3 regions of the Streptomyces sp. NPDC052079 genome follow, and region 3 is predicted to be linked to each of the others. Evidence: riboswitches for the same ligand, from Rfam matches in the RefSeq annotation. Region 3 holds a riboswitch; each other region holds the start of a gene.
What was found. A riboswitch is a leader RNA that binds a small molecule or an ion and turns the genes downstream of it on or off. The one in region 3 is predicted to bind thiamine pyrophosphate.

Region 1: it holds a riboswitch for thiamine pyrophosphate, as region 3 does, so the genes downstream of both, AB0L56_RS13300 (thiamine ABC transporter substrate-binding protein) here and thiO (glycine oxidase ThiO) in region 3, are expected to answer to the same signal.
Region 2: it holds a riboswitch for thiamine pyrophosphate, as region 3 does, so the genes downstream of both, thiC (phosphomethylpyrimidine synthase ThiC) here and thiO (glycine oxidase ThiO) in region 3, are expected to answer to the same signal.

What each region holds. Positions count from the first base shown of each region.
Region 1 covers NZ_JBFAWL010000006.1:195,082-202,795, forward strand. Annotated here, with positions in the region: gene AB0L56_RS13290 (phosphatidate cytidylyltransferase) at 1-1,011, shown strand, start outside; gene rlmN (23S rRNA (adenine(2503)-C(2))-methyltransferase RlmN) at 1,222-2,328, shown strand; TPP riboswitch at 2,364-2,469, shown strand; gene AB0L56_RS13300 (thiamine ABC transporter substrate-binding protein) at 2,550-3,638, shown strand; gene AB0L56_RS13305 (iron ABC transporter permease) at 3,686-5,287, shown strand; gene AB0L56_RS13310 (ABC transporter ATP-binding protein) at 5,288-6,307, shown strand; partial or broken gene AB0L56_RS13315 (hypothetical protein) at 6,373-6,737, shown strand; gene AB0L56_RS13320 (LAETG motif-containing sortase-dependent surface protein) at 6,801-7,496, opposite strand; gene AB0L56_RS13325 (Rossmann fold nucleotide-binding protein) at 7,645-7,714, opposite strand, start outside.
Region 2 covers NZ_JBFAWL010000002.1:444,694-452,407, reverse strand. Annotated here, with positions in the region: gene AB0L56_RS06540 (metallophosphoesterase) at 313-1,404, shown strand; gene AB0L56_RS06535 (hypothetical protein) at 1,588-2,457, shown strand; gene AB0L56_RS06530 (VWA domain-containing protein) at 2,713-4,125, opposite strand; gene thiC (phosphomethylpyrimidine synthase ThiC) at 4,225-6,021, opposite strand; TPP riboswitch at 6,014-6,203, opposite strand; gene AB0L56_RS06520 (YibE/F family protein) at 6,276-7,682, shown strand.
Region 3 covers NZ_JBFAWL010000016.1:87,416-95,129, reverse strand. Annotated here, with positions in the region: gene metF (methylenetetrahydrofolate reductase [NAD(P)H]) at 1-401, opposite strand, end outside; gene thiE (thiamine phosphate synthase) at 523-1,185, opposite strand; gene AB0L56_RS22505 (Rv2175c family DNA-binding protein) at 1,425-1,790, opposite strand; gene AB0L56_RS22500 (FAD-dependent oxidoreductase) at 2,468-3,709, opposite strand; gene AB0L56_RS22495 (hypothetical protein) at 3,719-4,078, opposite strand; TPP riboswitch at 4,129-4,240, shown strand; gene thiO (glycine oxidase ThiO) at 4,238-5,404, shown strand; gene thiS (sulfur carrier protein ThiS) at 5,401-5,601, shown strand; gene AB0L56_RS22480 (thiazole synthase) at 5,604-6,398, shown strand; gene pknB (Stk1 family PASTA domain-containing Ser/Thr kinase) at 6,702-7,714, shown strand, end outside.

The DNA of each region.
Region 1 (7,714 bases), on a different contig from region 3:
CAGACTCGCCCCATGCCCATCGTGCCCGACGTGCCCGAACACGGCGGAGACCAGGATGTGGACCGGGGGGCCGCTCGGCTGGGCGGTCCCCTGTTCCGAGACGAGATCCCGCAGGCACGGCCCCATCCCGGGGAGGTGCGGCAGAATCCGGAGCCCATGCCCGACGTCCCGCAGCCGGCGCCCGCCCCGCAGAAGAAGAGCGCGGGGCGCGACCTCGGCGCCGCGATAGGCGTCGGCGTCGGACTCGGCGCGGTGATCGTCGCGTCGCTGTTCGTCGTCAAGGCCGTCTTCGTCGGCGTGATCACCGTCGCCGTCGTGGTCGGCCTGTGGGAGCTGACCACGCGGCTCGAGGAGCGCAAGGGCATCAAGGCGCCCCTCGTCCCGCTCGCGCTCGGCGGTGCCGCCATGGTCGTCGCCGGGTACGCCCGGGGGGCCGAGGGCGCGTGGGTCGCCATGGCGCTCACCACGCTGGCGGTGCTGGTCTGGCGTATGACGGCGCCGCCCGAGGGCTACCTCAAGGACGTCACGGCGGGTGTCTTCGCGGCGTTCTACGTCCCGTTCCTGGCGACCTTCGTCGCGATGATGCTCACCGCCGACGACGGTCACTGGCGGGTCCTCACCTTCCTCCTGCTGACGGTGGTCAGCGACACGGGCGCCTATGCCGTCGGCTGGCGCTTCGGCAAACACAAGCTCGCCCCGCGGATCAGCCCCGGCAAGACCCGCGAGGGCCTGCTGGGCGCAATCGCGTTCGCGATGGTCGCGGGCGCCCTGTGCATGCAGTTCCTGATCGACGACGGCAGCTGGTGGCAGGGCCTGCTGCTGGGCCTCGCGGTCGCGGCCAGCGCCACCCTGGGCGACCTCGGCGAGTCCATGATCAAACGCGACCTGGGCATCAAGGACATGGGCACCCTGCTGCCCGGCCACGGCGGCATCATGGACCGCCTGGACTCCCTGCTCCCGACGGCACCGGTGGTGTGGCTCCTACTGGTGATCTTCGTCGGCTCCACCTGACCCGCACCCACCCCCAAACCGATCGGCCCCCGCCCTCCCAGGACGCGGGCCCGACGTCCGTTTCAGTACGATCACCCAATGACCACGCCGCTACTGCGCGGCCCCCTGGAACCGTACGAAGAGCCACGCCACCAAGGTCACCGTTCTGATCGCCGACCTGTTCTGAGCCCGGCCGGGCCACCCATGTCGATCTGCGACACTGGTACAGCCATGCCTAAGCCCGGAGAACTTACTTTTGTTGCGCCGCGCGGAGCCAAGACGCCGCCGCGGCATCTTGCCGATCTCACGCCTGCCGAGCGGAAGGAGGCGGTCGTTGCGGTCGGTGAGAAGGCGTTTCGTGCCAGGCAGCTGTCGCAGCACTACTTCGCGCGGTACGCGCACGAGCCGGAGCAGTGGACCGACATCCCGGCCGGTGCGCGCGGCAGGCTGCGGGAGGCGCTGCTTCCGGAGCTGATGACGGTCGTACGACATCTGTCCACCGACCAGGGGACGACCCGCAAGACGCTGTGGAAGCTGTTCGACGGGACGCTCGTCGAGTCGGTGCTGATGCGATACCCGGACCGGGTGACCATGTGCATCAGCTCGCAGGCCGGGTGCGGTATGAACTGCCCGTTCTGCGCCACGGGGCAGGCGGGGCTGGACCGGAACCTGTCGACGGCCGAGATCGTGCACCAGATCGTGGACGGGATGCGCGCGCTCCGGGACGGTGAGGTGCCCGGGGGCCCGGCGCGGCTGAGCAACATCGTGTTCATGGGCATGGGGGAGCCGCTCGCCAACTACAAGCGGGTCGTGGGCGCCATCCGGCGGCTCACCGACCCCGAGCCGGACGGGCTCGGGCTGTCGCAGCGCGGGATCACCGTGTCCACCGTCGGCCTCGTCCCGGCCATCCACCGCTTCTCCGACGAGGGCTTCAAGTGCCGGCTCGCCATCTCGCTGCACGCCCCCGACGACGAGCTGCGCGACACCCTCGTCCCGGTGAACACGCGGTGGAAGGTGCGCGAGGTGCTGGACGCCGGGTTCGAGTACGCGGCCAAGTCGGGGCGGCGGCTGTCCATCGAGTACGCGCTCATCCGGGACATCAACGACCAGGCGTGGCGCGGTGACCGGCTGGGGCGGCTGCTCAAGGGGCGGCCCGTGCACGTCAACCTCATTCCGCTCAACCCGACGCCCGGTTCCAAGTGGACCGCCTCCCGGCCCGAGGACGAGAAGGCGTTCGTGGAGGCGATCGCCGCGCACGGTGTGCCGGTGACGATCCGGGACACCCGTGGACAGGAGATCGACGGGGCATGCGGTCAGCTCGCCGCGAGCGAGCGGTAGGGTGACCCGTGTAAGTCAGAGGTAAGGACAACCTCATATTCCGACAGGGGAGCGCCACAGCGCTGAGAGTGCGGCACCGGCCGCAGACCCTCCGAACCTGGCCCAGGTCATTCTGGGTAGGGAGATCGGTCATCACTCGAGCTGTTGCGCCCTGCCCGGGACTCCGCCAGGGGTCCCGGGCAGGGCCGCGTCTCTTCCTGGTCACCCCCAGGAGGAATCAAGTGGGCATCACCAAGAAGGTCACGGTCCTGGCCGTCGGGCTGGGGCTGGTCACGGCGTCCGCGTGCGGGTCGTCCGACGGGGACGGCGGCAGCGGCGACGGCGGCGGGTCCAAGACCGTCACCCTCGTCAGCCACAACTCGTGGGCCGTGTCCGAGGACGTCGTCGCCGCCTTCGAGAAGCAGTCCGGCTACGAGCTCAAGGTCCTGGAGGACGGCGACGCGGGACAGGCCGTGAACAAGGCCATCCTGACCAAGGACAACCCCCAGGGCGATGTCTTCTTCGGCGTCGACAACACCCTGCTCTCCCGCGCCCTCGACAACGGGCTGTTCCAGCCGTACGAGGCCAAGGGCCTGGACAAGGTCCTGCCCGAGTACCGGGCCGACGAGGACGAACACCGGGTCACCCCCGTCGACACCGGTGACATCTGCGTCAACTACGACAAGGCGTGGTTCGCCGAGCACGACCTTAACCCGCCCAAGACCTTCGACGACCTGATCAAGCCCGAGTACAAGGACCTCCTCGTCGTCGAGAACGCCTCCACCTCCTCGCCCGGCCTGGGCTTCCTGCTCGGCACGGCCGCCCAGTACGGCGACGAGGGCTGGCCGGACTACTGGAAGAAGCTCCGGGCCAACGGCGTCAAGGTGGTCGACGGCTGGGAGCAGGCCTACAACGAGGAGTTCTCCGGCTCGGCCGGCGGCAGGAAGGCCAAGGCCGACCGTCCGCTCGTCGTGTCGTACGCCTCCTCGCCGCCCGCCGAGGTCATCTACACCGAGCCCCGGCCGGAGACCGCGCCCACCGGCGTCGCCGAGGGCACCTGCTTCCGCCAGGTCGAGTACGCCGGACTGCTGAGCAACGCGAAGAACCCCGAGGGCGGAAAGGCGCTGCTCGACTTCCTGATCGGCAAGCGGTTCCAGGAGGACATGCCGCTCAACATGTTCGTGTACCCGGTGGTGGAGGGCGCCGAGGTGCCCGAGGAGTTCAAGCAGTTCGGGCCGCAGGCCAAGGATCCGGAGACCATGGACCCGGCGAAGATCGCCGAGAACCGTGACCAGTGGGTCAAGTCGTGGACCTCGCTCGTACTGAAGTGACGCGAGCGGCGGCAAGGCGGCGCGGGAGCGCGGCGCGGCTCGGTCTCATGGCCGTGCCCGTCGCGTTCTTCGCCGTCTTCTTCGCCTATCCCGTCACCGCGATCGTCGCGCGCGGACTCAAGACGGACGGGACCTGGCAGCTCGGGCGGATCGGGGACGTACTGGCCCAGTCCGACGTCCGGCAGGTGCTGTGGTTCACCACCTGGCAGGCTCTCGTCTCCACTGTCCTCACCCTGCTGATCGCCCTGCCCGGCGCCTATGTCTTCGCCCGCTTCGACTTCCCCGGCAAGCAGGTGCTGCGGGCCGTGGTCACGGTGCCGTTCGTGCTGCCCACGGTCGTCGTCGGTACGGCGTTCATGGCGCTGGTCGGACGCGGCGGACTCCTCGACGAACTGTGGGGGGTGCGCCTGGACACCACCGTGTGGGCGATTCTGCTCGCGCATGTCTTCTTCAACTACGCCGTCGTCGTGCGCACGGTGGGCGGCCTCTGGTCCCAGCTCGACCCGCGGCAGGAGGAGGCCGCGCGGGTGCTCGGCGCCTCACGGTTCGCGGCCTGGCGGACCGTCACTCTGCCCGCGCTCGCGCCCGCCGTGGCCGCGGCCGCGCTGATGGTCTTCCTGTTCACCTTCACCTCCTTCGGTGTGGTGCAGATCCTGGGCGGGCCGGCCTTCTCCACGCTGGAAGTGGAGATCTACCGGCAGACCTCCGAGATCTTCGACCTGTCCACGGCCGCCGTCCTGACGATGATCCAGTTCGTCGCCGTGGGCTCCATCCTCGCCCTGCACGCCTGGACCGTCCGGCGGCGGGAGACCGCCCTGCGGCTCGTGGACGCCTCGGTGACCGCCCGCCGGCCGCGCGGCACCGGGCAGTGGGCGCTGCTGGGCGGAGTCGTCGCCGGTGTCGCCGTACTGCTTCTGCTGCCCCTCGCGGTGCTGGTGCAGCGTTCCTTCGACGGCGCCGGCCTCGGCTACTACCGGGCGCTGACCGAGGACGACGGAGGAGTGTTCCTGGTCGCGCCGATCGAGGCGGTCGGCAACTCGCTGCGGTACGCCCTCGCCGCCACCGCCATCGCCGTGGTGATCGGCGGCCTCGCGGCCGTCGCGCTGACCCGGCGGGACGCGGGACGGCTGGTGCGCGGGTTCGACGCCCTGCTGATGCTGCCGCTCGGGGTGTCGGCGGTGACCGTCGGCTTCGGCTTCCTGATCGCCCTCGACGAGCCGCCGCTGGACCTCAGGGCCTCCTGGATCCTGGTCCCGCTCGCGCAGGCGCTCGTGGGCGTGCCGTTCGTCGTACGGACCATGCTGCCGGTGCTGCGGGCGGTGGACGTACGGCTGCGGGAGGCGGCGGCGGTGCTCGGGGCGTCGCCGTGGCGGGCCTGGCGTGAGGTTGACCTGCCGATGGTGCGGCGGGCGCTGCTGATCGCGGCCGGGTTCGCCTTCGCGGTGTCGCTGGGGGAGTTCGGGGCGACGGTGTTCATCGCCCGGCCGGAGAACCCCACGCTGCCGGTGGCCGTGGCGCGGCTGCTCGGGCGGCCCGGAGACCTCAACTACGGCCAGGCCATGGCCCTGTCGACGATTTTGATGATCGTGTGCGCGGTGGCGCTGCTGGTGCTGGAGCGGCTGCGGACCGACCGGACCGGGGAGTTCTAGATGCTGCTGAGCCTTCGGGCCGCAACCGTCCGCTTCGGCGGGCGCGCGGTGCTGGACGCCGTCGACCTGGAGGTCGCCGAGCAGGAGATCGTGTGTGTGCTCGGGCCCAGCGGCAGCGGCAAGTCGACCCTGCTGCGGGCGGTCGCGGGTCTGCAGCCCCTCGACTCCGGGCAGGTCCTGCTCGACGGGCACGACCAGTCGGGCGTGCCCGCGCACAGGCGCGGGGTGGGGCTGATGTTCCAGGACCACCAGCTCTTCCCGCAGCGGGACGTGGGCGGCAACGTGGCGTTCGGGCTGCGGATGCGCGGCGCGTCACGCGCCCGGCAGGCGGAGCGGGTGGGGGAGTTGCTGGACCTGGTCGGTCTGCCCGGGGCGTCCGGGCGGGCCGTCGCCTCGCTGTCCGGGGGCGAGCAGCAGCGTGTCGCGCTGGCCCGCGCCCTCGCTCCCAGCCCCCGGCTGCTGATGCTGGACGAGCCGCTCGGACAGCTCGACCGGTCGCTCAGGGAGCGGCTCGTCGTCGAACTGCGCGAGCTGTTCGGCCGGCTGGGCACCACCGTGCTCGCCGTGACCCACGACCAGGGCGAGGCGTTCGCGCTGGCCGACCGGGTGGTGGTGATGCGGGACGGGCGGATCGCCCAGTCCGGAACGCCGCTCGAGGTGTGGCAGCGGCCGGCCGACGCCTTCGTGGCGCGTTTCCTCGGTTTCGAGAACGTCGTCGAGGCAGCCGTCGGGGACGGGGTCGCCGTGACCCCCTGGGGCAAGGTCCCCGTCCCGGACGGCGCCCCACAGGGCACGCGGACGCTGCTGGTCCGGCCCGCCGGTGTCCGTCTGGTCCCCGTCGAGGAGGGACTGCGCTGCACCGTGGCCGCACGCACCTTTCGGGGCACCCATGTCGCCGTGCACCTCCAGCCCGAGGACGCGCCCCGGCTGGAGGCGGCCTGCGCGCTCAGGGCCGCGCCGGACGTCGGGGACGAGGTCGGAGTGGAGTTCGACGAGGCGGAAATCGCCGTGCTGGGGTGACCGCTGCTGTCTACGGTCTGCGTCATGATTCGACTCGGGTACGGCCGTTACTGCGCGATCGCGGCGCGCTGGACGGGTGGCCGTCGGAGTCCGGCCGGCTGATCGTCGGCGACCTGCGGACGGCGGGGCCGGGCGCGCAGTTGTGAAGCTGGGCGGACATCCGCAATGCCGGGTTCTGGGCCCGCCGTATGACGCACGAGCTGATCGTCCACCGCGCGGACGCGGCCCTCGCCGCCGGACTGCCCTTCGAGGTCGCGCCCGATGCCGCCGCCGACGCGAGGAGGGCGTCCCCTGGCACCGGGGCCATGACAAGGCCACGGTCGCCCCGCGCGGACCGCTCACCGAGGTGCTCCAGGACGCCCCGGAACTGCAGGTGCTCGGCGACCGGAAGCTGCTGGAGTTCTGGCTGGAGCGGGTGACGTTCGGCTGAGCGTTCGGAACGACGAAGCGGCCCGCTCCCGAGGGGGCGGGCCGCTTCTGTGTCCGTGCGGGGTCAGCGGTTGCTGTTCGCCCCGCGGCGGCGCATGCCGAAGAAGATCGCGCCACCGCCGACCGCGACCAGGGCGGCCGCGATGCCGGCGATCAGGCCGGTGTTGGAGCCGGCGCCGGTCTCGGCGAGGTTGGACTCACCGGCCGGGGACGGCGCGTTGTTCGACGTGTCCGCCGGAGGGGTGCTCTCGCTTTCCGACGCCGACGGGGTCGGGGAGCCGGGCTCCTCGGCCGGGGTCGAAGGGTTCTCCGAGGGGGTCGAGGGCGCCGGAGCCGGGGACTTCTCCGTCTTCTTGCAGGACGTCGCCGGGGTGGTCAGGTTCGGCTTGATGTCCTCGTCGACGTAGGGCGTCGCCTTGACGTGGACGCGGTACTCGGCGTTGGGCTTCCAGTCCTCCTCGAAGGTGATGGTGGTGCCCTCACGGGTGCCCTTGACCACCTGCTCGCCGACCTTCTTGATGTCGGCGCCGTTGTTCAGCAGGAACACGGTGACGGTGGCGGGGACGCCGGCCGGGTCGACGTCGGTGACGGTGATGACACCGCTGTCACCGACGCACGTGGCCTCGGCCGAGAACTCGGTGATGTCGCAGGCCGCCGCGCTGCCGGCGACGCCGAGCGCGAGCGCGGCGGACGCGGAGGCGACACCGAGGGCGCGCACGGAGCGCGCGACGGTACGGCGGGATACGGACAGAACTGCCACGTTTGTCCTTTACGGGGATGTGTAAATGCGGGGGGTTGAGGGAGTGTTGACGGAGCATCAGCACTCCCAGGTAGCTCCCAGGTCTATAAGCGCCGCATAAGTAGTGTCAACGCATATGCCGACCGCGGGCCCGGGCTTTGCCTTTTCATTAACCGCCCAGACGTTTCAACGCCTCCGGGGCCTCTTCGATCCGGTCCACCAGGGTGATCCGCGTGTCC
Region 2 (7,714 bases), on a different contig from region 3:
TCGCACGGCGGACCGGAGCGTGGAGCCCCGCTTCCGGAGGCACGGAGCGAGGGCGTAGAGGGCGTCCACCGACAAGAACGGGCCGGCCACCCGGCATAGGCGGGCCGGCCACCGGCAGCGAGCGCGCGACAGGAACGGTCACAGGGCGGCCGTAAACCGCCCCAAACGGGACGAAAGCCGCAGCGAATCGGAGTCTCGCTCCGATTCACCACCCCTGGGTCATCACACAGCGCGATCCGCATTCCTATGATGGGCCCACGACACCGCGGGCCGCTGCGACCAGGCAGTCCGATGCGGTGCAGATGCGGCGCGATGGTGGAGGGGTCGATGACTCAGGGGGCCGGTCAGGGACCCGAGGTGGAGCGGACGGCGACGTTGCGCGACTTCCGGGTACCCGCTTACGTCCACGAGACCGGTCCGTATGCCCAGAGCACCCACCCCGGCAACACCGCCCCGCCCTCCGAGGAGACCTATCCGGAGGGGTACACGCCCACCCAGCGGGACCTCCCCGTCATCAATCGGGGCGACACTGTCCAGGTGACCGTCGACGCCGTGTCCGCGCCCGCCCCTCAGTCCACCACCGGCCACGGGCCGCTGTACGTGGTCGGTGACGTCCACGGATACCTCGACGAGCTGATCGCCGCCCTCCGGGAGCAGAACCTCGTCGACTCGGCCGGGCAGTGGTGCGCCGGCACCGCGCGGCTGTGGTTCCTGGGCGACTTCACCGACCGCGGCCCGGACGGCATCGGCGTCATCGACCTCGTGATGCGGCTGTCCGCCGAGGCCGCCGCGGCCGGCGGCTACTGCAAGGCCCTCATGGGCAACCATGAACTGCTGCTGCTCGGCGCCAAGCGGTTCGGCGACACCCCCGTCAACTCCGGGGCCGGCACCGCCACCTTCCAGGCGGCGTGGCTGCTCAACGGCGGCCAGAAGACCGACATGGACCGCCTCCAGGACCACCACCTCCAGTGGATGGCCCGCCTCGACGCCGTCGAGGAGGTCGACGGCCATCTGCTGCTCCACTCCGACACCACCGCCTACCTGGACTACGGCCGCTCCATCGAAGAGGTCAACGACACCGTCCGCGAGACGCTCACCCGCAACGACGCGGACGAGGTCTGGGACCTGTTCCGCAAGTTCACCAAGCGGTTCTCCTTCCGCGACGAGGGCGGCGCCGACGCGGTGCGCTCCCTGCTGGACACCTACGGCGGCACCCGGGTCGTGCACGGCCACAGCCCCATCCCGTATCTACTGGGCGAGGTCGGCTCCGAGGACGGCGAGGACGACAGCGGTCCCGTGGTCGCCGGTCCGCACGTCTACGCCGACGGACTGGCCATCGCGATGGACGGCGGGGTCACCATGGCCGGAAAACTGCTGGTCCAGCAACTGCCGCTGAGCGCCTGACCGTTCCACGGGCCGCTTGCCGGCGGCCCGCGACCGCACCGCGAGAGCGGCAATTTCGGTAAACCCCCTGTCACCGCGCGCCGTCACCGCTCTACCATCGGCTTATCCGTAGCAGGCTCCCCTCCGTTTCTGCCCGACGGCTCGTCAGCATGCCGAGCCCCAAGCCCTACGGAGCATCGGGGGATGCACATGAACAGCGTTCCGCAGCACCTGCTGAGCGAGGACCGCCAGGAATACGAGCGGATTCTCGATGAGGCGCTGCGCTCCGCACCACACAACCCGGAACTGGCCGCTGTCGGACAGCGGCTCAACTCGGAACAACTGCGCACCATGGCGCTCAACGCCACCGCGATCGTCGCGGCGGCCGCGGCGACCGAATACCAGCACTATGTGAAGGTCCGCGAGGAACTGCGCCGGCCGCCGACACCGTCCACCCCGGCCGGCCGAGACTCCGGCTCCGCCGAGCCGGACACGGGCGCGGCGGGGCTCGCCGCCACCATGGGAGAGGTCGCCGAGACCGCCGGTGCGGGCGTCGTGGCCGTCGTGGCCGTCCTGGCACCGGTGCTCGCCGGGACCGCGGCCGCGATATTCCTGCTCGTCGGCTACATCCTGCGCATGCTGGACCCCGAGGCGGCGTTCGCCCGCACCATGCTCACCACGGGGTGGGTGTTCGGCGCGGTGACGGCGGTCGCCATCCTCGTCGCCGCCGTGGGTCTGCTGCTCACCGCACTGCGCAACAAGCCCTCGGCGCTCGGCGGCCCGTACCGCGAACTCGACGGGGAGGTGAAGCGGGCCAGGGACGCCTGGCGGGAGGCGCTGCTGAAGCGGGGGATCATCCCGTTCCTGCGGGACGCGCTCGCCGACCCGGCGGCGGCCGCCGCGCTGCAGCACACGGCACCGCCCGCGCCGGCCAGCCGTATGCCACAGCTCGGGTACGACCGGCCGGGCTTCTCCAGCCCCGACGACGGCTCGACCCGCGGCACGCGACCGAGCTACACCAGTCCGGACTACTCCAGCCCGGACTTCGGCGGGCCGGAGCACCAGCCGGAGTAGCCGGACCGGCCCGGCCGGCTGTCCGGGGCCCGTCCGTCGGCTTGCGCTTCCCGCATCGGCGCCGGCGTACCCGCGGGCAGTCGTGCCGCTGGGGCTGCACGGGTGGGCGCGACGGCACCCCGCCTGCGCCGGGCTGCGCAACCACGCCCGCCCCAGGGGGCGCGAGCCGGGTGGATGGGACCGGCCGTCGTCCGGTCCTCGTCCGGTTTCGTTCGGCCCGTTCGGACCGTTCGGACCGTTCGGACCGTTCGGCCCTCAGAGGATGCCCGCGTGCCTCGCGGCCTTGATCCACAGCGGGAACTCGGACAGCAGACGGTCGTACAGCTCCGGGTCCGGCACGGTGGCGATGTCGTCGACGGCGAAGAAGCCGACGTTGTCGACGCGGCGACCGGGCAGCGTGTCGAACCGCTCCAGCACGCCGTAGTTTGACCTGCCCAGCCCCACGAACTGCCAGAAGACGGGTTCCTCGACCGCCTCCCGAAGCTCACGTTCGATCTCCTTGTTGCGGTAGACACCGCCGTCGGAGAAGAACAGCACGAGGGTCGGGGCGGACGCCGGGTTGTTCCGGACGAACGCGCGGACCTCGGCGATGACCTTCTGCTCCTCGTTCTGGATTCCGACGTCCCGCATGTCGACCTGGCTGGGCTCCAGTCCCTTCTTCCTGCCCCGACGGAAGAGGCCCATCTCCCCCACGCGCACGTGGAGCCGCAGCCACTCGGGAAGCTCGCCGAGCCTCAGATCCGGCAGCCGCGCCGGGTTCGAGGCGAACGTCCAGGCCTGCATCTCACCGTCGTCGTCCAGCTGCGCCGCGACGGCGGCCATCCGCTCGACGACATCGGACACGGTGCCCTTGGAGTACAGGAAGGACATCGACCCGGAGGCGTCCAGTACGAGGATGACGCGCGCGGTGATCCCGGCCGCCCCGTGCTTGCGCAGGCTGACCGCCACCTGCTCCTTGCGGAGGGACAGCCGCTTGCGCATGTCGACGGGCAGCCGCTCCTCGCCCTTGGTGAGCCTGGGGGCTTCCGGGTGGGGGTGAGGGGCGGGAGCCCGGTCGGGTACGGGCGGCGCGGGCGGCACAGACGCCGGGGCCGGCGGAACGGGAGCGGGCACTGGGGCGACGGCCGGCGGGGAGGGATCGTCCACGGTGATGCCGAAGTCCGTGGCCAGCCCGGCAAGCCCGGAGGCGTACCCCTGCCCCACCGCGCGGAACTTCCACTGTCCCTGCCGCCGGTACAGTTCCCCTCCGATGAACGCGGTCTCGGTCCCCGCGGCCATGTCGAACCGGGCGACCTCGGTCCCGTTGCCGGCGTCGAGAAGCCTGAGGACCAGCCCTGGTACCTGGCCGAACGTCCCGCCGTCGGCCGACGCGCACAGCACGATCCGTTCGACGGCCGCTTCGACCGCGCCCAGATCGACCTCCATGGTGTCGGTCGCGGCCCCGGTGGCACTCCGCTTCCCGAGATGCGTCACGGCGGCGGACTTGTGACGGGGCTGGTTGTAGAAGACGAAGTCCCCGTCGTCCCGCACCCGCCCGCCCTCCGTGAGAAGCAGCGCCGAGGCATCGATGTCGGGCACCCCGGGCCCCGCCGCCCAGGCGAGCTCGACACGCACCACGGAGGCACCGACGGACAGATTGGACCCCTTGCTCATCGAACTCGCTGTCATGGGGCCAGTCTGCCCATCCGCTCGGGCGAAGACGAGGGAAACCGTCCCACGGGAGCGGCACCCGCGACGGGCACCGCTCCCTGTTCCGCAGCCGGACGCTCAGTCCGCGATCGGCAGATACACGCGATGGCCCGCCGCCGCGAACTCCTGCGACTTCTTCGCCATTCCCTCCTCGATCTCGTCCCGGCTGCCACCGTGCTCCCGGCGGATGTCCTGGGAGATCTTCATCGAACAGAACTTCGGACCGCACATCGAGCAGAAGTGGGCCGTCTTGGCGGGTTCCGCCGGAAGGGTCTCGTCGTGGAACGCACGTGCCGTATCCGGGTCGAGGGCGAGGTTGAACTGGTCCTCCCACCGGAACTCGAAACGGGCGTCGGACAGCGCGTCGTCCCATTCCTGGGCGCCGGGGTGCCCCTTGGCGAGGTCGGCGGCATGCGCGGCGATCTTGTAGGTGATGACGCCCGTCTTGACGTCGTCGCGGTTGGGCAGGCCAAGGTGTTCCTTCGGGGTGACGTAGCAGAGCATGGCCGTTCCCCACCACGCGATCATCGCGGCACCGATGCCGGAGGTGATGTGGTCGTACGCCGGCGCGACGTCGGTGGTCAGCGGGCCGAGCGTATAGAACGGGGCTTCATCGCAGATCTCCTGCTGGAGGTCGATGTTCTTCTTGATCTTGTGCATCGGGACATGGCCCGGGCCTTCGATCATGGTCTGTACGTGGAAACGCTTCGCGATCGTGTTGAGTTCCCCGAGCGTGCGCAACTCCGCGAACTGCGCCTCGTCGTTGGCGTCCGCGATGGAGCCGGGCCGCAGGCCGTCGCCGAGCGAGTAGGTGACGTCGTATGCGGCGAGGATCTCGCAGAGCTCCTCGAAGTTCTCGTACAGGAACGACTCCTTGTGGTGCGCGAGGCACCACGCGGCCATGATCGAGCCGCCGCGGGAGACGATGCCGGTCTTGCGGTTGGCGGTGAGCGGCACATACGCGAGGCGGACGCCCGCGTGGACCGTCATGTAGTCCACGCCCTGTTCGGCCTGTTCGATGACCGTGTCCTTGTAGATCTCCCAGGTCAGTTCCTCGGCCCGGCCGTCGACCTTCTCCAGGGCCTGGTAGAGCGGCACGGTGCCGATGGGGACGGGGGAGTTGCGCAGCACCCACTCGCGGGTGGTGTGGATGTTGCGGCCGGTGGAGAGGTCCATGACCGTGTCGGCGCCCCAGCGGGTCGCCCAGGTCATCTTCTCCACTTCCTCCTCGATGGAGGACGTCACCGCCGAGTTGCCGATGTTGGCGTTGACCTTCACCAGGAACCGCTTGCCGATGATCATCGGTTCGGTCTCCGGGTGGTTGACGTTCGCGGGCAGCACCGCGCGGCCCGCCGCGATCTCCTCCCGGACCACCTCGGGTGAGACGTTCTCCCGGATCGCCACGAACTCCATCTCGGGCGTGATCTCACCGCGGCGCGCGTAGGCCAGCTGGGTGACCGCCTTCCCCGGCCGGCCCCTGCGCGGCTGGCGTGGCCTGCCGGGGAAGACGGCGTCCAGGTTACGCAGGCCCCCGCGCGGAGACGTGTGCTTGATTCCGTCGTCCTCGGGACGGACGGGACGGCCCGCGTACTCCTCCGTGTCACCGCGGGAGATGATCCAGTTCTCCCGCAGCGGAGTCAGTCCTCGGCGGACGTCGGTGTCGACGAGCGGATCGGTGTACGGCCCCGAGGTGTCGTACAGCGTGACGGACTGCCCGTTGGTGAGGTGCACCTGACGGACCGGTACCCGCAGGTCGGGGCGCGAGCCCTCGACGTACGCCTTGTGCCAGCCGTTGGACTTCCCGGCCTCGGCGTTCGCCGACGTCTCCGTCGGGTTCTGCGTGGAGGCAGGCGTGCTTGCGTCCTTGTTGGTCATGAGACCTACTCCCTACGCCGGCATTACCCGGTAACAGGTTCGGCGGTCGACGCAGCGGTTTCCGTCTGCCGACGTTCCGTGTGAAACATCACTCGACGTCGGTCATGTTTCATGTGAAACATCGCTGGGACGGAGGTCAGCGCCCTCTCAGCCCGGTGCTCCGAGCTCCCGCGTGTTCAAAAGGTGCCTTCACGCTAGCGTCCTTTCTGGCGCGGTGAACAGAGGGCCCCCTTCGTTCTTGGGATGATCGGGCGGTGACCCCGACTCAGCCTCCTCCGTATCCACCGCCCGAACCACCGCACGGCGCAGGCGCCGGCAGCGGACACGGGCATGGACACAGTCACAGTCACGGCCCGGCGGCTCCCGTGTCGCGGCATCTGCGCAGAGTCATCGCGGCGATCCTGATCCCGTTCGCCGCCGCGGTGCTGGTCGGACTCGCCGTGCTGTGGCCGGGCGGCGCGCCGGCGCACGAGCGCACCGGTGTCGGTTTCGACCGGCAGACGCAGCACGCCACGGTGACCGAGGTGGTGGAGGTGAGCTGCCAGTCCGTGAACGCCTCCGGAGGCGTCCCGACCGGCGATACCTCCACCGCCGAGGGTTCCTCCGCCCAGCAGCAGGCGGACGGTACCTGCAAGAAGGCGACGATCAGGGTCGACACCGGCGACGACAAGGGCCGTACGTTCAACGAGATCGTGCAGCCGGACCAGTCCCGTCAGCTGAGCGAGGGTCAGGAGGTCGTGGTCGCCTACGAGCCCTCCGCGCCCGAGGACCTGCAGTACTCGGTCACCGACGTGAACCGGCGCTTTCCCATGGCGCTGCTCGCCGGCGTCTTCGCGCTCGCCGTCGTGGCCGTGGGACGGATGCGCGGCGTCATGGCGCTCGTCGCCCTGGCCGTCAGCTTCCTGGTGCTGAACTTCTTCATCCTTCCGGCCATTCTGCAGGGGTCGAACCCGCTGGTCGTGGCGGTGGTGGGCGCGAGCGCCATCATGCTGCTCGCCCTGTATCTCTGCCATGGACCGTCGGCGCGCACCTCGGTGGCGGTGCTCGGCACCCTCATCTCGTTGCTGCTGATCGGCATCCTGGGGTCGGTCTTCATCGGCTGGGCCGCGCTCACCGGCAACACCGACGACAACACCGGTCTGATCCACGGGCTGTATCCCGGGATCGACATGAGCGGTCTGCTGCTGGCCGGCGTGATCATCGGGTCGCTCGGTGTCCTGGACGATGTGACGGTCACGCAGACGTCCGCGGTCTGGGAGCTGCACGAGGCCAATCCGTCGATGGGCCGGCGCGGGTTGTACCGGGCGGGCATCCGTATCGGCCGCGATCACATCGCGTCCGTGGTCAACACGCTGGTCCTCGCCTACGCGGGCGCCGCGCTGCCGCTGCTGCTGCTGTTCTCCATCGCGCAGAGCGGCGTGGGGACGGTCGCCAACAGCGAGCTGGTCGCGGAGGAGATCGTGCGCACGCTGATCGGTTCGATCGGCCTGGTGGCCTCGGTGCCGGTCACCACGGCCCTGGCCGCGCTGGTCGTCTCCGCCGACCGTCCGACGGCGCGGGCGCAGGGGCGGGGACAGAGCCCGGGTCGGGGACAGCCGCAGGTACCGGATGCCCGGTCGGCCACAGGCTCCGGGGGGCGGGGCAGGCGCCGCAGGCGCTGATGTCCGCGGAGCGGGGCGGAACGCGCTGAAGC
Region 3 (7,714 bases):
TGCGGCACCCAGTCGCCCATGGGGTCGCCGGGCGGGTCGCCGCGCACGGCGAGCATGTTGCGGATCCCGACGTCGGCGTACTGGCCGATGATGTTGCGCAGCTCGGCGATGGAGTGGTCGACGGCCGTGAGGTGGGCGACCGGGGTGAGGGTGGTGTCGGCGGCGATCTGCTCGGTCGCCTTGACCGTACCGGCGCGGGTGGAACCGCCCGCGCCGTAGGTGACGGAGACGAAACTGGGGGCGACGGCCTCGACCCTGCGGAGCGCGTTCCAGAGGTTGCGCTCACCCTTCTCCGTCTTGGGGGCCCAGAACTCGAACGAGTACGTCGTCTGTCCGGCGGCGAGCATGTCGCGCACGGTGCGGGCGCGATCAGTCCTGGTGGATGCGGTTCCGAGGGCCATACCGGCAGGTTAGCCAGGGGGCGGCGGTACCCCAACCAAAAGCGGGAGTTTTGTCTGATTTGCCGACTTGCTGTCCATAGTGTGGACGAACGTGAGACGGTGGGACGTCCGGCGGGGCGCGTCATTCCGCGTCCGGGCCGGCCTCCCGCAGCCGCTTGGCGAACGCGGCGGCGGCCGCGCCCGGGTCGTCCGCCTCGGTGAGGGCGCGCACCACGACGACCCGGCGGGCTCCGGCCTCCAGCACCTGGTCGAGGTTGCCGAGGTCGATGCCGCCGATGGCGAACCAGGGGCGGTCGGTGCCGAGGGCGGCGGTGTACCGGACCAGGCCGAGGCCGGGGGCGGGCCGGCCGGGCTTGGTGGGGGTGGGCCAGCAGGGGCCGGTGCAGAAGTAGTCCACGCCGGGCTGGACGGCGGCCGCGGCGGCCTCGGATTCGGAGTGGGTCGAGCGGCCGATCAGGATGTCCGGGCCGAGGAGGGCCCGCGCGGCGGGAACGGGCAGGTCGCCCTGGCCGAGATGGAGGACGTCGGCGCCGGCGGCGTGGGCGACGTCCGCGCGGTCGTTGACCGCGAGTAGCTTGCCGTGCCGGGCGCAGGCGTCGGCGAGGACCGCCAGATGTTCCAGTTCCTCAGCGGACTCCATGCCCTTGTCCCGCAACTGCACGATGTCGACCCCGCCGGCCAGGACTGCGTCCAGGAACTCCGGGAGGTCCCCCTGCCGTTTGCGGGCGTCGGTGCAGAGGTAGACCCGGGCGTCGGCGAGCCGGTCTCGGACGGTGTCGGTCATGCGGGTGTCCCCCCGGGATGTCGGTGCGGCAAGGACCGGGCGGGACCCGGTGGTCATCGGGGCGCACTCGCCCGCCACCAGACCGGGAGCGCACACCGCAACGGACCCTATGCCGCCCCGGCCGGCCGCGGCACACCCACCCGCGGCGCGGGCAGGGATGCCCGTCGGCCGGGGTCACGTGCCCCGGCCGACGGGGCTGCTGTCCGGTCGTCTGTCGGTCGGGATCTGTCGGGTGCGGGTCAGACCGCGAGCGCCTGGGCCCGGCGCTTCACCTCCGTACCGCGGTTCTCGCCGAGTGCCTGCGCGGGCGTGCCCGGCAGGGTCGGGTCGGGGGTGAAGAGCCACTCCAGCATCTCTTCGACCGTGAAGCCGTCGTCCCGCAGGAGCGTCAGGGTGCCGGTCAGGCCCTTGACCACCTTGTCCCCGTCGATGAAGGCGGCGGGCACGTGCAGCGCGCGGTTCTCACCCCGGCGTACGGCGATGAGCTGGCCCTCCTTGACCAGCTGCCGGACGCGCGTCACCTCGACGCCGAACTGTTCGGCGATCTCGGGGAGAGTGAGCCAGGCGGGGACGAGAGCATCGATCTTTGCGTCAATCTCGGTCACGGGACAAGCCTGCCACCTGCCACTGACAGTCGGAAGTCAGCCCCCGCCACCTGGGCGGACGCGTCGCCCCCGCGACGCGCGCCCACGGCATCACGCCGCCGCCGACCTCAAGGGCCGACCGGGGTCGGCAAGCACGTCCGGATCCATGCCGGCGCCCGCCCCCATGAGCCGACGCCCCTGCGCCGGTCCCGTCGAAAGTCAGCCCCCCGCCACCCAGACGGACGCATCAGCCCCGCCACGCGCACCCACAGGCTCACGCCGCCGCCGACCTCAAGGGCCGACCGGGGTCGGCAAGCACGTCCGGATCCATGGCACTGCCCGCCTCGATCAGCCGACGCCCCTGCACCGGTCCCGTAGAAAGTCAGCCCCCCGCCACCCAGACGGACGCATCAGCCCCGCCACGCGCACCCACAGGCTCACGCCGCCGCCGACCTCAGCGGCCGGCCAGGGTCGGCGAGCAGGGCCGGATCCATGCCGGTGCCCGCCTCGAAGAGCCGACGCGCACCCACAGGCTCACGCCGCCGCCGACTCCAGGGACCGGCCAGGCTCGGCAAGCACGTCCGGATCCATGGCACTGCCCGAATCGATCAGCCGCCGCCCCTGCACCGGTCCCGTCGAAAGTCAGCCCCCCGCCACCCAGACGGACGCATCGGCCCCGCCACGCGCGCCCCACCGGTTCACCCCGCCGCCGACTTCAGCGGCCGGCCAGGGTCGGCCAGCAGGTCCGGGTCCATGGCGGTGCCTGCCTCGATGAGTCGGCGTCCCTGGGCCAGGTCGCGGGGCCGTCCCACCGCGAGTAGCGCGACCAGGCGGGACCCGCGCAGCCAGCAGACGCTCCACGCCGGCCCGGACGGGTCGCCGCGCCATACGGTCAGCTCGGCGTCCGCGTGGTGTCCCGCGTACTGGACGAAGCGCCCGAACTGCTCGGACCAGAAGTACGGCACCGGGTCGTACACCGCCGGGGCCCGGCCGGCGGGCACGCCGAGGATGTTCGCGGCGACCGTACGGGGCCCCTGCAGGGCGTTGTCCCAGTGGGGGACCAGCAGGCGCTCGCCGTAGCGGCCGGACGGGAAGGACGCGCAGTCGCCGACCGCGTACACATCCGGCACAGAGGTCATCAGACCGCGGTCGGCCACGACCTCGCCCTGCGTGCCGAGCTCGACCCCGGAGCCCGCCAGCCAAGCCGTGGCGGGCCGGGCCCCGATGCCGACGACCACGGCACCCGCGGGCAGCCGCGTCCCGTCGTCCAGGACGACCTCACCGTGCCCGACACGCGCCACGCGCGCGTGCGTGCGCAGGGTGACGCCCGCCTCGGCGTACCAGGCGGTCATGGGGGCGGCCACCTCGGCGGGCAGCGCCTCGGCCAGCGGTCGTCCCCCGGCCTCCACGACGGTGACCGCGCAGCCCGCCTCGCGGGCCGCCGTGGCGAACTCCGCGCCGATCCAGCCGGCGCCGACCACCACGATGTCGTGCTGCCGCGCGAGCACCGGCCGCAGGCGTTCGGCGTCGTCCAGGGTGCGCAGCAGATGCACGCCGGGGACGCCCTCCGTGCCCGGCAGCCGGACCGGTTCCGCGCCGGTGGCGATCACCAGGACGTCGTAGGGGACGGCCCCGGCCTCCGTGTCCAGCTCGTGGTCATCGGGTCGCAGGCCCAGCACCTCGCAGCCGAGGCGCAGTTCGATGCCGAGTTCCTCGAAGTCGACGTCGAAGGCCGAGCTCTCGGCCGTGCCGAGCAGGACCGCCTTCGACAACGGCGGCCGGTCGTAGGGCTGGTGGGGCTCCGCGCCGATCAGGGTCACGGTGCCGGTGAAGCCCTGCTCCCGGAGGGCGGCCGCGGTCCGTACACCGGCCATGCCCGCGCCCGCCACCACGACACGCCGCGGCTGGGAACGTCCCGGTTCCTGTGTCTGCTCGCTCACCCGGTCACCTTAGACACCATCCGCTTCGGATCGGCCGAGCTCCTCCACCACGCTCGTCCCGCTACCCGGCTGCGACTCCCACTCCCAGCTCTCCTCCAGCCGCACCCGCCCGTCGGACAGCTCCACGACCGTCGACACACAGTGCCCCGAGGACGTCGTGCCGTCCCGCTTGAGCTGTACGTAACGGAAGTCGAGCCGGTCCCCCGCGCGGGTGCCGACCAGATGCCCGCGGACGACGTCGCCGCCCACGTAGTCGGCCCAGATCTCGCCGTCCCGCTCGTGGTAGACGAACCGGGTACGGGTGCCGACCTGGCCCGGAGCCTGGTCGGCCACGGGGGCGAGGACGAGTCCGTCGAGCGATGGTGCCACGCGGAGGCTCCCTTACAAGTGCGCTGTGCCGAGGGCTAGGGTGGCCAACGTAAAGCACTCGCGGGAGCCCGGACGCACCGGGCTGAGAGGGAGGCTGGCGGCCTCCGACCGTACGAACCTGATCCGGGTCATGCCGGCGAAGGGAGGGGCTGGACGCCCATGTCGCCCACGCGTACCTCAGAGGTCCTCGTCGTCGGGGGCGGAGTCATCGGACTGGTCACGGCCTGGCGGGCGGCGCAGCGCGGTCTCGCCACCACCGTGGTGGACCCCGAGCCGGGCGGCGGCGCCGCCCGGGTGGCCGCCGGGATGCTGGCCGCCGTCACGGAGCTGCACTACGGCGAGGAGACCCTGCTCGGCCTGAACCTCGCCTCCGCGCGGCGCTATCCCGCCTTCGCGGCCGAGCTGACCGAGCTCACCGGCCACGACCTCGGCTATCGCAGGTGCGGCACCCTCGCGGTGGCCCTGGATGCCGACGACCGCGCCCACCTGCGGGAACTGCACGCGCTGCAGCAGCGCTCGGGCCTGGACGCCCAGTGGCTGTCCGGGCGCGAGTGCAGGCGCCTGGAGCCGATGCTCGCGCCGGGGGTACGCGGCGGGCTGCGGGTGGACGGCGACCACCAGATCGATCCGCGCCGGCTGGCGGCCGCCCTCGTCACCGCCTGTGAGCGGGCCGGCGTGACCATCCGCCGGACGTGGGCCGAGCGGCTCCTCGTCACGGGCGGCCGCGCGACGGGGGTCGTCACCGCCGACGGCGCCGAGCTGGGCGCCGGCCAGGTGGTACTCGCCGCCGGCAGCCTCAGCGGACGGCTCGCGGGCGTCCCGGAGGACGTGCTGCCGCCCGTGCGCCCCGTGAAGGGGCAGGTGGTGCGGCTGACGATGCCCGAGCGCCACGGTCCCTTCCTGAGCCGGACCGTGCGGGCCGTGGTGCGCGGCAGCCATGTCTACCTCGTGCCGCGCGAGAACGGCGAGCTGGTGATCGGCGCTACGAGCGAGGAACTCGGCTGGGACACCACGGTGACCGCGGGCGGCGTGTACGCGTTGCTGCGCGACGCCCATGAGCTGGTTCCCGGGATCACCGAACTGCCGCTCGCCGAAACCCGGGCCGGGCTGCGCCCCGGGTCCCCCGACAACGCGCCGCTGCTCGGCCCGACGGAACTCGAGGGGCTGCTGCTGGCAACCGGCCACTACCGCAACGGAGTGCTGCTGACACCGGTCACCGGCGACGCCATGGCGGACGTCCTGACCACCGGTGAACTGCCAGAGGTGGCTCGTCCCTTCACCGCCCGGCGCTTTGGCGCCGCCGTCCTCACGGAGCAGCCCGCATGAACATCTCCGTCAACGGGGAGCGTCGGCAGATCGAGCCCGGCACGGCCCTCGACACCGTCGTCACCACGCTCACCGCGGCGCCCTCGGGTGTGGCCGCCGCACTCAACGAAACCGTCGTCCCGCGCGCGCAGTGGCCCACCACCCCCCTGGCGGAGGGGGACAGGGTGGAGGTCCTCACCGCCGTCCAAGGAGGCTGACCATGGCCGACGATCCGTTCGTCCTCGGCGGTACGTCCTTCACGTCCCGTCTGATCATGGGTACGGGAGGGGCGCCCAGCCTGGACGTGCTGGAGCGGGCGCTGGTGGCGTCCGGTACGGAGCTGACGACCGTCGCGATGCGGCGGGTGGACCCCTCGGTGCAGGGGTCCGTGCTGTCGGTGCTGGAGAGGCTCGGGATCCGGGTGCTGCCCAACACGGCGGGGTGCTTCACGGCCGGGGAGGCGGTGCTGACGGCACGGCTCGCGCGGGAGGCGCTGGGCACGGACCTGGTGAAGCTGGAGGTGATAGCGGACGAGCGGACCCTGCTGCCGGACCCGGTGGAGCTGCTGGACGCGGCGGAGACGCTGGTCGACGACGGGTTCACGGTGCTGCCGTACACGAACGACGATCCTGTGCTGGCGCGGAAGCTGGAGGACGTGGGGTGCGCGGCGGTGATGCCGTTGGGGTCGCCGATTGGGTCCGGGCTGGGGATTCGTAATCCGCACAACTTCGAGCTGATCGTGGAGCGGGCGGGGGTGCCGGTGATTCTTGATGCGGGGGCGGGGACGGCGTCCGATGTGGCGCTGGCGATGGAGCTGGGGTGTGCGGGGGTGATGCTGGCGTCGGCGGTGACGCGGGCGCGGGAGCCGGTGGTGATGGCGGCTGCGATGCGGGGGGCGGTGGAGGCGGGGCGGCTGGCGCGGGTGGCGGGGCGGATTCCTCGGCGGTGGTTCGCCACGGCGTCTTCTCCTGCGGAGGGCTTGGCTGCGCTGGATCCGGAGCGGCCGGCGTTCTAGGCACCGCGCCGCTTGCTGGGGGTCGGCGGGGGTGGGTGCGCTTGCCGGCGCTGACAGGGTGCCGCTGCGCCCACCCGTGCCGCCCCGGGGGTACCTCCCAGGCCTTTAAGGCACTGGGGGAGGCACGACTGCCCGCAGCTACGGCGGCATGCGACTGCCCGCAGCTACGGCGGCATGCGACTGCCCGCGGCTGCGTCGGCGTGCGACTGTCCGCAGTTGCGTAAGGGCGACGCACGTCACAGGTCCGCTTCAAGAGGGGATCAGCTGGGCGGGGATGTCTGTGGTGGCTCGTAGACTCGCTGCGTGGATACGACCCTTCAGGACCCTCTGGTCGGGCAGGTGCTCGACGGCCGGTATCGCGTCGAGGCGCGGATCGCGGTCGGCGGGATGGCCACGGTCTACCGGGCCGTGGACACCCGCCTCGACCGGATCCTCGCGCTCAAGGTGATGCACCCCTCCCTCGCCGCCGACGCCTCCTTCGTCGAGCGGTTCATCCGCGAGGCGAAGTCGGTGGCGCGCCTGGCCCACCCGAACGTGGTGCAGGTCTTCGACCAGGGCACCGACGGCGCGTACGTCTATCTGGCGATGGAGTACATCGCCGGCTGCACCCTGCGCGACGTGCTTCGCGAGCGCGGGGCGCTGCAGCCCCGGGCCGCGCTGGACATCCTGGAGCCGGTGCTGGCCGCGCTCGGTGCCGCGCACCGGGCCGGGTTCGTGCACCGGGACATGAAGCCCGAGAACGTGCTGATCGGGGACGACGGCCGGGTCAAGGTCGCCGACTTCGGGCTGGTGCGGGCGGTGGACTCGGTGACGAACACCACGGGCACCGTGCTGGGCACGGTTGCGTACCTGGCCCCGGAGCAGATCGAGCACGGCACCGCCGACCCCCGCGTGGACGTCTACGCCTGCGGGATCCTGCTCCACGAGATGCTGACCGGCGAGAAGCCGCACGACGGCGACTCCCCCGCGATCGTGCTCTACAAGCATCTCCACGACGACGTGCCGCCGCCCTCGGCCGCCGTGCCGGGTATGGCGTACGAGCTGGACGAACTGGTCGCCTCGGCGACCGCGCGCAATCCCGAGGTGCGTCCGCACGACGCGGTGGCGCTGCTCGCGCAGGTCCGCGACGCGCGCGGCCGGCTCGGCGACGAGCAGCTCGACGCGGTGCCGCCCCAGGCGCTGACGTCGGGGAGCGACGACCACGACAACGCGGACGACCGTACGAGCGTCATCCCGCGCGCGCTGACGGTGCCCCGCCCGCTGCCCGTCAACGAGGACGAGGGCGCGGACCCGGTGCACCAGACCAGCCGGTTGCA